Regions from separate parts of the Serratia sp. 2723 genome, predicted to be linked through region 1. Evidence: predicted binding sites of a transcription regulator. Region 1 holds the regulator's gene; each other region holds the start of a gene.
The links. Region 1 encodes PurR, which represses purine synthesis genes. Its sites were predicted from a motif close to CANGCAAACGTTTGCNTG; they were not measured.

Region 1 (3,160 bases):
CCTGGCTGGTGAAAAAGGCGGACGGCAGTCTGGCGATCGTCAGCACCTCGAATGCGGCAACCCCACTGACGGGCGCAGACGTTCCGTTATTGACCGTTGACGTGTGGGAACATGCTTACTATATCGACTACCGCAATGCGCGGCCAAAGTACCTGGAAAACTTCTGGGCGTTGGTGAACTGGGCGTTCGTGGCAAAAAACCTGGCTTAACGACGGGTGACTAGCTAATAAGGCGCGGCACAAGCTGCGCCTTTGTTTTTTGCTGAGGATCAGTTCAATGCGGCAACAAAACTGAAAGCAATAATCATTGCCAAAGCACCCACGGTAGTGAGTAATGACATCTTCAAATTGGTATCCATATACAACTCCCTCTCAGATTGGCTTTTCCAGAGCATAAGCCACACAGTTAATACGTCAAATCATTTTCCCATAGTTCGTGATGAAAATCTTGTTATGATTTCCCCACGGATAAATACCGATTAGCTCTTCCACTTTTCTTCAATATGCGACAAAATCCGCAGTTCACAACTGCGTACCGATAAACTGCCCCTCCCTGTTCAAGCGATTTACGACTTCAGCACTAAAAACTCAGTTTTCGCTTATCTGGGAAAGGATCTACGCAGGCAAACGATTAACATCATACTTACATGCTGTAACATGTAGGTTTAGGAGTCATTCTTTACATGGCAACGATTAAAGATGTGGCCAAACGCGCTGGCGTTTCTACCACTACCGTATCGCACGTTATCAATAAAACGCGTTTCGTCGCCGAAGATACCAAAACGGCCGTTTGGGCCGCCATCAAAGAGCTGCACTATTCACCCAGCGCCGTGGCCCGCAGCCTCAAGGTCAACCACACCAAATCGATCGGCTTGCTCGCCACCTCGAGTGAGGCCCCCTATTTTGCCGAAGTGATCGAAGCGGTAGAAAACAGCTGCTACAGCAAAGGCTATACCCTGATCTTGTGTAACTCGCACAATAACCTGGATAAACAGCAAGCCTATCTGGCAATGCTGGCGCAAAAACGCGTCGATGGCCTGCTGGTCATGTGCTCAGAATATCCCGATCAGCTGCTGGGCATGCTGGAAGATTACCGTAATATTCCTATGGTGGTGATGGATTGGGGTACCGCGCGCGGAGACTTCACCGATACCATTATCGACAATGCCTTCAAGGGCGGCTACCTGGCAGGTCGCTACCTGATCGAACGGGGACACCGGGACATCGGTGCCATTCCGGGTCAACTGGCGCGTAATACCGGCGGAGGTCGCCATCAGGGCTTTCTGAAAGCCATGAAGGAAGCCAACATCGAAGTGCGTGAAGAATGGATCGTGCAAGGGGATTTCGAGCCCGAATCCGGCTATAAAGCCATGCATCAAATCTTGTCACAAAAGCATCGCCCAACCGCCGTTTTCTGTGGCGGTGATATTATGGCTATGGGGGCAATCTGCGCCGCCGATGAGCTGGGGTTGCGTGTACCGCAGGATATCTCGGTTATTGGTTACGACAACGTGCGTAATGCCCGCTACTTCACCCCGGCGCTGACCACCATTCACCAGCCGAAAGAACGCCTGGGCGAGATGGCCTTCACCATGCTGTTGGATCGCATAATCAGCAAGCGTGAAGAGTCGCAGGTGATTGAAGTGCATCCAAAACTCATTGAGCGCCGCTCCGTGGCAGATGGTCCTTTTGTCGATTACCGCCGTTAACCCTCCGTAGGGGCGCTGCAAATTGTGCTGCGCCCGATTAGCGACGCACTGCCCCCGGTTCCTCTTCACTGAGCCATTCCTGATTGAGCGTTTCGCTATCGCCCAGATAGTCCAACAGCCAGGCCATAGCCGGAGACTGGGCATTTTGCTGCCAGGTCAGGCAGCAGGCACTGGGCGGGAAAGGTTCATCCAGTGGTAACACCACCAGTTCGCCACTTTGTACCAACGGCAATACCCGATGCGCGGGCACCATACCCACACACAGCCCGGCACGCAAACAATCTACCGCCGAAACCCAGTCCGGCACGGTCAGCCGCCGCTGGTTGTCCAGCGACCAGGTCACCCGCTTGGGTAAATTGCGCGAAGTATCTTCCAACAGCAACGAGGGATAAGGGCGAAGCTGATCGTCGCGCAGCTTTCCTTGCAAGGCGGCCAGCGGATGTTTGGCATGCACTACACAGAGCCAATTCATAAAACCCATATCGCGAAAGGCAAAACCGCTGCCTACCGGCACCGCCCGCGTTGCACCAATGGCCATCTCAGCTCGGTCATCCACCAGCGCATCCCATACGCCGTTGAAAACTTCCGGTTGCACCATCAGCTCCACATCGGGGAAATGGCGATAAAAATCCAGCACCAATTGGCGACTACGCTGGGGTTTGACGATCAGATCGACCGCAATCCTCAGTTGCCCACGCCAACCGTTGGCCACCTGCTGGCACTGTCGTCGAGTATCGAGCATTTTTTTGATAACAACCCGCGCTTCTTTAATAAACAGCGCCCCCGCCGGCGTCAGCTCCACATCGCGGTGACGGCGCTCAAACAGCGGCACAGCCAGCCATTGCTCCAGTTGGCGTACCGTATAACTCACCGCAGAAGGAACTCGGTGCAACTCCTGTGCCGCCGCGCTGAAACTACCGGTCCGCGCTACCGCATCTACCACATCGAGTGAATATTCAGACCACATAATCTTGCCTTCAAATTTTTTAACAGCATCTTGCAAATATTACCGTTTCACAAGCAGAGATCCAGCCGTATACACTTGCCGGCGCTTCAAAACCTGCGACAACATAATTTTAACGAGAAATAGCAATGCGAAATTTTGGATTTATGTTCTATCTGGCCGGCCTGAGTATGTTGGGCTATCTGGCTACCGATATGTACCTGCCCGCTTTTGGAGCAATGCAGCAGGATCTGCAAATCTCCGCTGGGGCGATCAGCGCCAGTCTGAGTATCTTCCTGGCGGGCTTTGCCTTCGCCCAATTGCTGTGGGGACCACTGTCCGACCGTATTGGCCGTAAGCCCGTGTTATTGATTGGCCTGGCGCTGTTCGCCGTCGGGTGTCTCGGTATGCTGTGGGTCGAGAACGTGACACAACTGTGGTCACTGCGCTTTATTCAAGCCATTGGCGTGTGTTCCGCCGCCGTCACCTGGCAGGCGATCGTGGTCGAT
Region 2 (3,160 bases), on a different contig from region 1:
AACAACGGGGCCGGAGGACGACCCCGTTGAGGAGAGGCTTAAATTGCCCAACCGCCAGCATAGAACGCCACCAGCGCCACCGCAATTAACACGGTACCGATGTTCAGCCTGCGCCATTCGCCAGAGAACACGCGGCCAATCACCAGCGAGCTGAAGCCCAGCATGATGCCGGTCACGATGTTACAGGTCAGCACGATAAACACCGCGCACAGCAAACCGGCCATAGCGTCAACAAAGTCGTCGAAATCCAGCTTGGTGACGTTGCTCAGCATCAGCAGGCCAACATACATCAGAGCTGGAGCGGTAGCGTACACCGGTACCAGATAGGACAGCGGCGACAGGAACAGGATCAGCAGGAACAACAGCCCTACCACGGTAGCCGTCAGGCCGGTTTTACCGCCCGCCGCCGTACCCGCGGCAGATTCGATATAAACTGCGGCAGGAGCAGCCCCAACCAGCCCGGAGAAGATGCTGCTCAGGGAATCAGAGGTCAGCGCTTTGCCACCGTTAATAATCTGGCCATCTTTATCCAGCAGATTGGCCTGCCCGGCCACCGCACGGATGGTGCCCGTGGCGTCGAATACCGCAGTCATTACCAATGCCAACACGCTTGGCAACACCACCGGTTGTAAGGCCCCCATGATATCCAGGCTGAAGATCAGCGATTTACCATCTGGCCCCGCCAAACTAGGCATGGCGAACAGCCCTTGATATTTCACCGCCGGATCAAAAATCAGGCCGATAACCGAAATGGCGATAATCACCAGCAAGATGCCACCAGGTACGCGCAGCTTTTCCAGGCCGAAGATCACCGCCAACCCGATTAACGTCATCACCACCGGAAACGAGGTAAAGGCCCCCAGCGCTACCGGCAAGCCATCCAACGGATTTTTCACCACCAGGCCGACACCGTTAGCCGCGATCAGCAGCAGGAACAGACCGATACCTATACCGGTGCCGTGTGCCACTCCCATTGGCAGATTACGCAGGATCCAGGAGCGGATACCCGTAATCGAGATGATGGTAAACAGGATCCCCATCAGGAATACGGCGCCCAGCGCCACGGGAATGCTGATGTGCTGGCCCAGCACCAGACTAAAGGCGGTGAACGCCGTCAGTGAAATGGCGCAGCCAATCGCCATCGGCAGGTTGGCCCACAATCCCATCAGCAACGATCCCAAACCGGCAACCAGGCAGGTGGCAACGAATACCGCAGTCGGTGGAAAACCGGCTTTACCCAGCATGCTGGGAACCACGATCACCGAGTAGACCATCGCCAGGAAGGTGGTTAATCCTGCCACCACTTCCTGACGCACATTGGTACCCCGTGCTGTAAGTTTAAAATACGCATCAAGCCCGCCTTTGGGTGTCACGGCGTTATTTGCTTGAGAATTCGACATGTTGCTGTCCCCTGTTTTTCATTGCTGCCAGCCTGGATGAAATGGCTTGTTATCCCACTGATGCATGGTCATTACGAAACCGTTTCCGTCACGTTCGCTTCCTTACCCTTCAGGAACGCGGCAACAGACGCCGTGTAAAAGGCAAACGTTTAACTCTCATCGCATGCAGCGGGTGATTTATGGTGGTCTTGTCCCCAAAAAACCCAAACGCTACTGGGAGGGATTTTCAAGGCAAACGATTATCTAGCCTTCTATGCCGTCTGATCAACTAAAGATCGCGACAATTTATGCGAAAACGCATTGGCAACGCGCATTGTTGAAGATGTGAGGTTTATCACATTACGGTCTGAAGGGGAGAGTTCGCCCCAACAGCTTGGGGCGGACAAGATTATTGCGACTGCATCGCCTGCTCATCCATGTACATCAACTCCCAGATATGACCATCCAAATCCTGGAAGCCATGACCATACATAGTGCCGTAATCCTGTGGTTGATTATAAGTATTGCCTCCGGCGGCAATGGCTTTGCGTACCAACGCATCTACCGCAACACGGCTGGGTTGCGACAGGCAAATCAGCACTTCCGTCGCTTTATTGGCATCGCTGACGGGATTGGGGGTAAACAGTTGGAATTTCTCGTGAGTCAGCAACATCACGTAAATACTCTCACTCACGACCATGCAGGCGGCAGTGTCATCGGTAAACTGCGGGTTGAAGATAAACCCCAGTTTGCGGAAGAACTCGATAGAAGCGGGCAAATTGCTGACGGGCAGGTTAACAAAAATTTGCGTAGCCATGGGCTACCTCCTATGAAAGTGACCCTATCGAGTATAGTTCAAGCCTTCATCCCAGCACGCTAAACGGCCCACCCTGTTCCAGAGCCCGCTGATACGCAGGACGCGCGTGAATACGTTGCAGATAGTCTTGCAGTTTCGGACACCCCTCCAGCCCGCCTCGCCCAGCTAGCGCCTCCACCGGGAAACTCATCTGGATATCCGCTGCACTGAATTCATTACCCACAAACCAGGTGTTTTTATTCAGGTGTTGCTCCAGATAATCGCGATGCGTCGCAATCTGCTTATCCAGATACTCTTTCTGTACCCCTTTACCTATCGCCCCGGCAACCGGGCGTATCACCCATGGGATCGGCGGGTGTCCTAAACGGCTAAACACCAGTTTCATTACCAGCAGCGGCATCAACGATCCTTCGGCATAGTGCAACCAATAGCGATACTCTTGGCGGGCGTGGAAATCCGTGGGAATGAATAACCCTTGTGCGTCATAGGCTTCCTGCAGGTATTCGATAATGGCGCCCGACTCCGCCAGCGTCAGATCGCCGTCTACCACTACCGGCGATTTGCCCAATGGGTGGATTTTTTTCAATTCGGGCGGTGCCAACATGGTGATTTTATCGCGTTGATAACGCAGAACCTGATAGGGAACACCGAGCTCCTCCAGAAACCACAAGATGCGCTGTGACCGCGAGTTGTTCAGGTGATGCACGATAATCATGGATTCTCTCCCTCGACAGCCCCGACCCGTTGCCACACCAACTCGCCAATCTGCACGCTGTTACCCAGCTGCAACGGCACGGTGCGTAATGTGAGTTTATCGTCAATGAAACTGTAGAAGCGGATCTGCTGGCTACCCAACCAATTGGGGAATGAACTGCCCTCGACCTGATGAATGACGCACTGTTTATCTTCATCAATCCGGTAGCGGCCAAAGTAACAAAGCATATTCACAAAGGCGGAGCGGATC
Region 3 (3,160 bases), on a different contig from region 1:
GTAGTAATGCATCTGCGGATCGCTCAACTCGCTACGCAACGTGCTCAGATCCATCAGGCCCTGACTGTGATAATCACGGCCCTGCACATCATCGGCATTAGGTTCACGGTACCAGACATGACGGCTCAGATTAGGCATGCGCCCGGCGATATCCGCCACCTCGTCGGCAAAAGCATGCACTGAGCCGTTTTCTGCAGCATGCAGCCAGTGGATGTTGGCCGGATGCTGATGGTTGTGCAGGGTGTTAAGCATCCCCAGCATTGGCGTTTGGCCAACGCCTGCCGAGATTAATGCCACCGGTGTAGTAGGTTCCACCTGCAGGAAGAAATCGCCGTGTGGTGCCGCGAGATGAATAATATCGCCTTCTTTGGCCTGCTGATGCAGGAAGTTGGAAACGGCGCCCTGTTCCTCACGTTTTACCGCGATACGGTAATATTCCCCGTTCGATGCGGTGGTGAGTGAATACTGGCGGATCTCCTGATGTTGCAGGCTGTCATCGTTAATATAGACCGCCAGATACTGGCCCGGCTGATAATCGGCCACGCGGCCACCGTCTACCGGTGCCAATACAAAACTGGATATGACTTCGCTCTGCGGCTGTTTTTTCACGATGCGGAAGGCACGTAAATCACGCCAGCCGCCGTCACTCTTTTCCGTTTGCTGATAGATCTGGCCTTCACGCTGAATAAACACGTTAGCCAGTACCCCGTAGGCTTTTCCCCAGGCATCGAGCACTTCCTGGCCAGGGCTGAACATTTCGTCCAACGTGGCTAACAGGTGCTGGCCGACAATCTGATACTGATCGGGCTGGATATTGAAGCTGGCGTGCTTCTGGGCAATGCGTTCTACCGCAGGCAGCAGGGCGGCCAGGTTTTCCAGATTGCTGGCGTAAGCGCAGATAGCGTCGAACAACGCCTGGCGCTGATCGCCGTTACGCTGGTTGCTCATATTGAAAATATCTTTCAATTCAGGATTATGGGCAAACATGCGATCGTAGAAGTGGGCGGTCAGTTTGGGGCCGGTTTCGGCTAACAGGGGGATGGTAGATTTAACGGTGGCGATGGTTTGACTATCCAGCATGGTGAGGCTCCTTGGCAGACGTTGTGGTGCTTATTTAATAGATGTATTTTAAATACATCTTATAAAATTCTCCCATGCTTGTAAATATCCCTGTTGTTGTTACGGGGTTGTTAACCGTCGATCGCCTTCACAGAACATGAAAAAAGCGCATTTTGTTGATGAGTAAAACTCCATTGCCAAAAGGCGGCCTTTAAGGGTTCAAAGCCTTACGCCACCTGATGCCAATCGTTTGCGTAAAAACCTCTGTCAAGACCTATCTTCGACAGGCCGAAACGGTTTACACTGTGGTCCAGAACCCATATGGGTAAAATTATCCCCGTCGTCTTTCAAGCTGCAGCGTTGTTACCTGCACTATCACACCCCAGTCACTTACGAAAAGTAAGCTCCTGGGGATGAGATAGCTTGTCGCCTAGCTGCAGCTTGAAATCCATAGGGGAAAGCTAGCTGATTTCAGTCAGGAGATGCCGGATGTTAAAGCGTGAAATGAACATTGCTGATTATGATGCCGAACTGTGGCATGCAATGGAGCAGGAAGTAGTGCGTCAGGAAGAGCACATTGAGCTGATTGCGTCTGAGAACTATACCAGCCCGCGCGTGATGCAGGCCCAGGGTTCCCAACTGACCAACAAATACGCAGAAGGCTATCCGGGCAAGCGTTACTACGGCGGTTGCGAATACGTTGATATCGTTGAGCAACTGGCGATTGACCGTGCCAAAGAGTTGTTTGGTGCCGACTATGCCAACGTGCAGCCGCACTCAGGTTCCCAGGCTAACTTTGCCGTTTATACCGCACTGCTGCAGCCGGGTGACACCATCCTGGGGATGAACCTGGCACACGGCGGCCACCTGACGCACGGTTCACCGGTGAACCTGTCCGGTAAGCTGTATAACGTGGTGCCTTACGGCATCGACGAAACCGGGCAGATTGACTATAACGATCTGGCCAAACAGGCGCAGACCCACAAACCAAAAATGATCATCGGCGGCTTCTCGGCCTTCTCCGGTGTGGTTGATTGGGCCAAAATGCGTGAAATCGCTGACAGCATCGGCGCTTATCTGTTCGTGGATATGGCACACGTGGCGGGCCTGATTGCCGCTGGCGTTTACCCGAACCCGGTTCCTCATGCCCACGTCGTGACCACCACCACCCACAAAACGCTGGCGGGTCCGCGTGGTGGCCTGATCCTGGCCAAAGGTGGTGATGAAGAGCTGTATAAGAAGCTGAACTCAGCCGTCTTCCCTGGTGGCCAGGGTGGTCCGTTGATGCACGTGATCGCGGGTAAAGCGGTAGCGTTGAAAGAAGCGATGGAGCCTGAGTTCAAGGTTTACCAGCAGCAAGTGGCCGATAACGCCAAAGCGATGGTGAAAGTGTTCCTGGAGCGCGGTTACAAAGTGGTTTCCGGCGGCACCTACAACCACCTGTTCCTGCTGGATCTGGTAGATAAGAACCTGACCGGTAAAGAAGCCGATGCCGCGTTGGGCCGTGCCAACATCACCGTTAACAAGAACAGCGTGCCAAACGATCCGAAGAGCCCGTTTGTGACTTCTGGCATCCGTCTGGGTACCCCAGCGGTGACTCGCCGTGGCTTTAAAGAAGCCGAAGTGCGTGAACTGGCTGGCTGGATCTGTGATGTGCTGGACAACCTGAACGACGAAGCCACCATCGAACGTACCAAGAAGAAAGTGCTGGATATTTGCGCTCGCTTCCCGGTTTACGCCTAAGTACTTCGATTGGTTTGCAGATAAACCCGCCTCGGCGGGTTTTTTCGCTTTGTTGCAGCGAAACTGTGAACTACTTTGCACTCTAGCCCTTTGAGCATGAATGAAGATTGCTGCAAGGTGTGAGCTCTGTCAAAGTATTGCCCTCATCTTGGAGGGATCATGGTTCTGCAATCAACGCGTTGGCTCGCTCTCAGTTATTTCACGTACTTCTTTTCCTATGGCATCTATCTACCGTTTTGGAGCGTTTGGTTAAAAGGTGAGGGCATACCGCCTGAAACCATCGGTATCTTGCTCGGCGCTGGCCTGGTAGCGCGCTTCCTGGGTAGCCTGCTGATTGCTCCTCGCGTTAAAGATCCCT
Region 4 (3,160 bases), on a different contig from region 1:
TGGCGGCCAGCAGCTTCCAGTCAATTTCGCTGGCATACTTTTCAAACAGCGAGCGGAAAGTGGGCAATACCGAGTCGATGGCGGAAAGGAAAGTTTTGGTATCGACGTAGTCAAAGCTGCCCACGTGCCCCAGATACTTCTCTTCCAACCGAGCCAGCGTGCCGTCTTCTACCCTCTGACTATAAAAATCCAGCAGCGCGGCGTACAGGCTATCGTCATCGCTGCGCTTCAGGTACCAGGTCACAGGTTCTTCATCGGTAATGTCAAAAGCGACGGCCAGCTGCGGGTGGATGCGTTGCAGCAGGGCAATGGTCACGGAATCGCCGATAGTGTAATCCAGTTTGCCATCGGCCACCTGTTCCAGCAGCTCTTTAGACGTCAGATCGCTTGACGCTTCCCAACTGAGGTCGGGGTATTTGCTTTGTTTGAGCTGCTTTAACGTGCTGACGTGCGCCGAACCGGAGGCCACTGCCAGCTTGCCTTTGATATCGGCAAAGGTTTTTGGCCGCGCGGTTCCCAGCCGGTAAACCAACTGCTGGGAAACGGAATAATATGCCGGGCCGGTACTGGCGCGGCTGAGGCGATCCCGGTTGTAGATCAGCCCGGCAGCGAGCAGATCGGCATTGTCATCATCGAGATCGTCAAACAGATCATTGATGTTTTGGTGTGGGATCACCACCAGCTTGACCCCCAGGTAGTTGGCAAAGCTTTTTGCCAGCTCATAGTCAAGGCCACTCGGCCCCTGTGGAGTAGTGAAATAGGTTAACGGTGAGTTCAACGTGCTGACGCGCAGTTCTCCCCGCGATTTGATTGCCTCGAGTTGGCCTCCCTGCCCGCCACGCCAGGCGATATTGGGCCACAGGGCAAGCGCCAGTAGCAGGGTCACAATACCGATCAGGAAGTAATTTATTTTTAGGCGTTTCAAATAGTTATCTCAAATAGATGCACGCTTTATGTTGGCCGGAATCAGGTTTTTTTCATGGTTAAATCACCAGTGCCGGGGCATTTTGCGCAACATTACGCCAGCGCGCAACTTTATTGATACGTTATGATAATTTGATCGAGAGAATAGCTTTTATCAATAATAGCTACGCAAACGGTTTCGTCGGCGGCGCGGATTCTCTATAATGGCGCGCGTTTTCCCCCTGTTGCGCCCAATGAAGTGCTGAACCCAGTTGCTTCGAAGACGAGAGAACTTTGATTATGGAAATACTGCGTGGTTCGCCCGCTTTGTCGGCCTTTCGTATTACCAAACTATTGTCCCGCTGCCAGGATGCTCAACTCCCGATCGTTGATATCTATGCCGAGTACGTTCACTTTGCCGATGTCAGCGCACCGCTAAGCGCCGAAGAGCAGGCTAAGTTGCAACGGCTGCTCAAGTACGGCCCTTCTCTCGCTGAACATGCTCCGCAAGGCCGCCTGCTGTTGGTGACGCCGCGTCCGGGCACCATTTCGCCGTGGTCTTCCAAAGCCACCGATATCGCCCATAACTGTGGCCTGACGCAGGTAGTTCGTCTTGAGCGCGGCCTGGCATTTTATGTCACCGCGCCGACGTTGAGCGATGCCCAGTGGCAACAGCTTGCCACCCTGCTGCACGATCGCATGATGGAAACGGTATTCAGCGAACTGCAACAGGCGGAAACACTGTTCTCTCATCATCAGCCCGCCCCGTATCAGACGGTGGATATTCTGGCGCAAGGCCGCAGCGCGCTGGAACAGGCCAATACCAAACTGGGGCTGGCCCTGGCGCAAGACGAGATCGACTACCTGCTGGCCGCCTTTACCGAGTTGGGACGCAACCCAACGGATATTGAGCTGTACATGTTCGCACAGGCTAACTCCGAACATTGCCGCCACAAGATTTTCAACGCCGACTGGATCATCGACGGCGAACAGCAACCGAAGTCGTTGTTCAAAATGATCAAAAATACCTTTGAGCAGACGCCGGACTACGTGCTTTCTGCTTATAAAGACAACGCGGCGGTGATGGAAGGCTCATCGGTGGGGCGCTTCTTTGCCGCACCGCAAAGCGGCCTGTATGACTATCATCAGGAAGAAGCACACATCCTGATGAAGGTGGAAACCCACAACCACCCAACGGCGATCTCGCCTTGGCCAGGTGCTGCGACCGGTTCTGGCGGTGAGATCCGCGACGAAGGCGCAACCGGCCGTGGCGCGAAGCCGAAAGCTGGCCTGGTAGGTTTCTCTGTTTCCAACCTGCGTATTCCGGGGTTCGAACAGCCTTGGGAACAGGATTTCGGCAAGCCGGATCGCATCGTCACCGCGCTGGATATCATGACCGAAGGCCCATTGGGTGGTGCGGCATTCAATAACGAGTTTGGTCGCCCGGCGCTGGTCGGTTACTTCCGTACTTATGAAGAACGCGTCAATAGCCATAACGGCGTTGAGCTGCGTGGCTACCATAAACCGATCATGCTGGCAGGCGGCCTGGGTAACATCCGCGCCGATCATGTGCAAAAAGGTGAAATCACCGTAGGCGCCAAATTGGTGGTGCTGGGTGGCCCGGCGATGAACATCGGTTTGGGCGGCGGGGCGGCTTCGTCGATGGCTTCTGGCCAGTCTGACGCCGATCTGGATTTTGCCTCGGTACAGCGTGATAACCCGGAAATGGAACGCCGCTGTCAGGAAGTGATCGACCGCTGCTGGCAGATGGGCGATAGCAACCCGATCCTGTTTATCCACGATGTGGGGGCTGGTGGCCTGTCGAACGCGATGCCGGAACTGGTCAGCGACGGTGGCCGCGGCGGTCGTTTCGAGCTGCGTGACATTCTCAACGACGAGCCGGGCATGAGCCCGCTGGAAGTGTGGTGTAACGAATCCCAAGAGCGTTATGTGATGGCGGTAGCGCCTGAGCAGATGGCGACCTTTGAGGAAATCTGCCGCCGTGAGCGCGCACCTTTCGCGGTGATTGGCGAGGCAACGGAAGAACGCCATCTGACGCTCAACGATCGTCACTTTGACAATCAGCCGATCGACATGCCGTTAGATGTCCTGCTGGGCAAAACGCCAAAAATGACCCGCGACGTGAAACGTCAGCAGGCGCGCGGCGAAGCATTGCAGCGTGCCGGCATCACCATTGCCGATGCGGTCAAGCGGGTGCTGCACCTGCCTGCCGTCGCCGAGAAAACCTTCCTGATCA

Region 2: a site for PurR is predicted at 1,539-1,556, ahead of ABIE29_RS21335 (NCS2 family permease). Genes of this name have one in related genera too.
Region 3: a site for PurR is predicted at 1,299-1,316, ahead of glyA (serine hydroxymethyltransferase). Genes of this name have one in related genera too.
Region 4: a site for PurR is predicted at 1,090-1,107, ahead of purL (phosphoribosylformylglycinamidine synthase). Genes of this name have one in related genera too.

What each region holds. Positions count from the first base shown of each region.
Region 1 is NZ_JBNDIN010000005.1:225,665-228,824, forward strand. It holds gene sodB (superoxide dismutase [Fe]) at 1-209, shown strand, start outside; gene ABIE29_RS09940 (YnhF family membrane protein) at 269-358, opposite strand; gene purR (HTH-type transcriptional repressor PurR) at 683-1,708, shown strand; gene punR (DNA-binding transcriptional activator PunR) at 1,746-2,675, opposite strand; gene punC (purine nucleoside transporter PunC) at 2,801-3,160, shown strand, end outside.
Region 2 is NZ_JBNDIN010000018.1:62,283-65,442, forward strand. It holds gene ABIE29_RS21335 (NCS2 family permease) at 39-1,400, opposite strand; gene ABIE29_RS21340 (VOC family protein) at 1,789-2,196, opposite strand; gene ABIE29_RS21345 (glutathione S-transferase family protein) at 2,243-2,911, opposite strand; gene ABIE29_RS21350 (lipocalin-like domain-containing protein) at 2,908-3,160, opposite strand, start outside.
Region 3 is NZ_JBNDIN010000009.1:56,568-59,727, forward strand. It holds gene hmpA (NO-inducible flavohemoprotein) at 1-1,080, opposite strand, end outside; gene glyA (serine hydroxymethyltransferase) at 1,549-2,802, shown strand; gene ABIE29_RS14865 (3-phenylpropionate MFS transporter) at 2,962-3,160, shown strand, end outside.
Region 4 is NZ_JBNDIN010000009.1:19,050-22,209, forward strand. It holds gene mltF (membrane-bound lytic murein transglycosylase MltF) at 1-925, opposite strand, end outside; gene purL (phosphoribosylformylglycinamidine synthase) at 1,201-3,160, shown strand, end outside.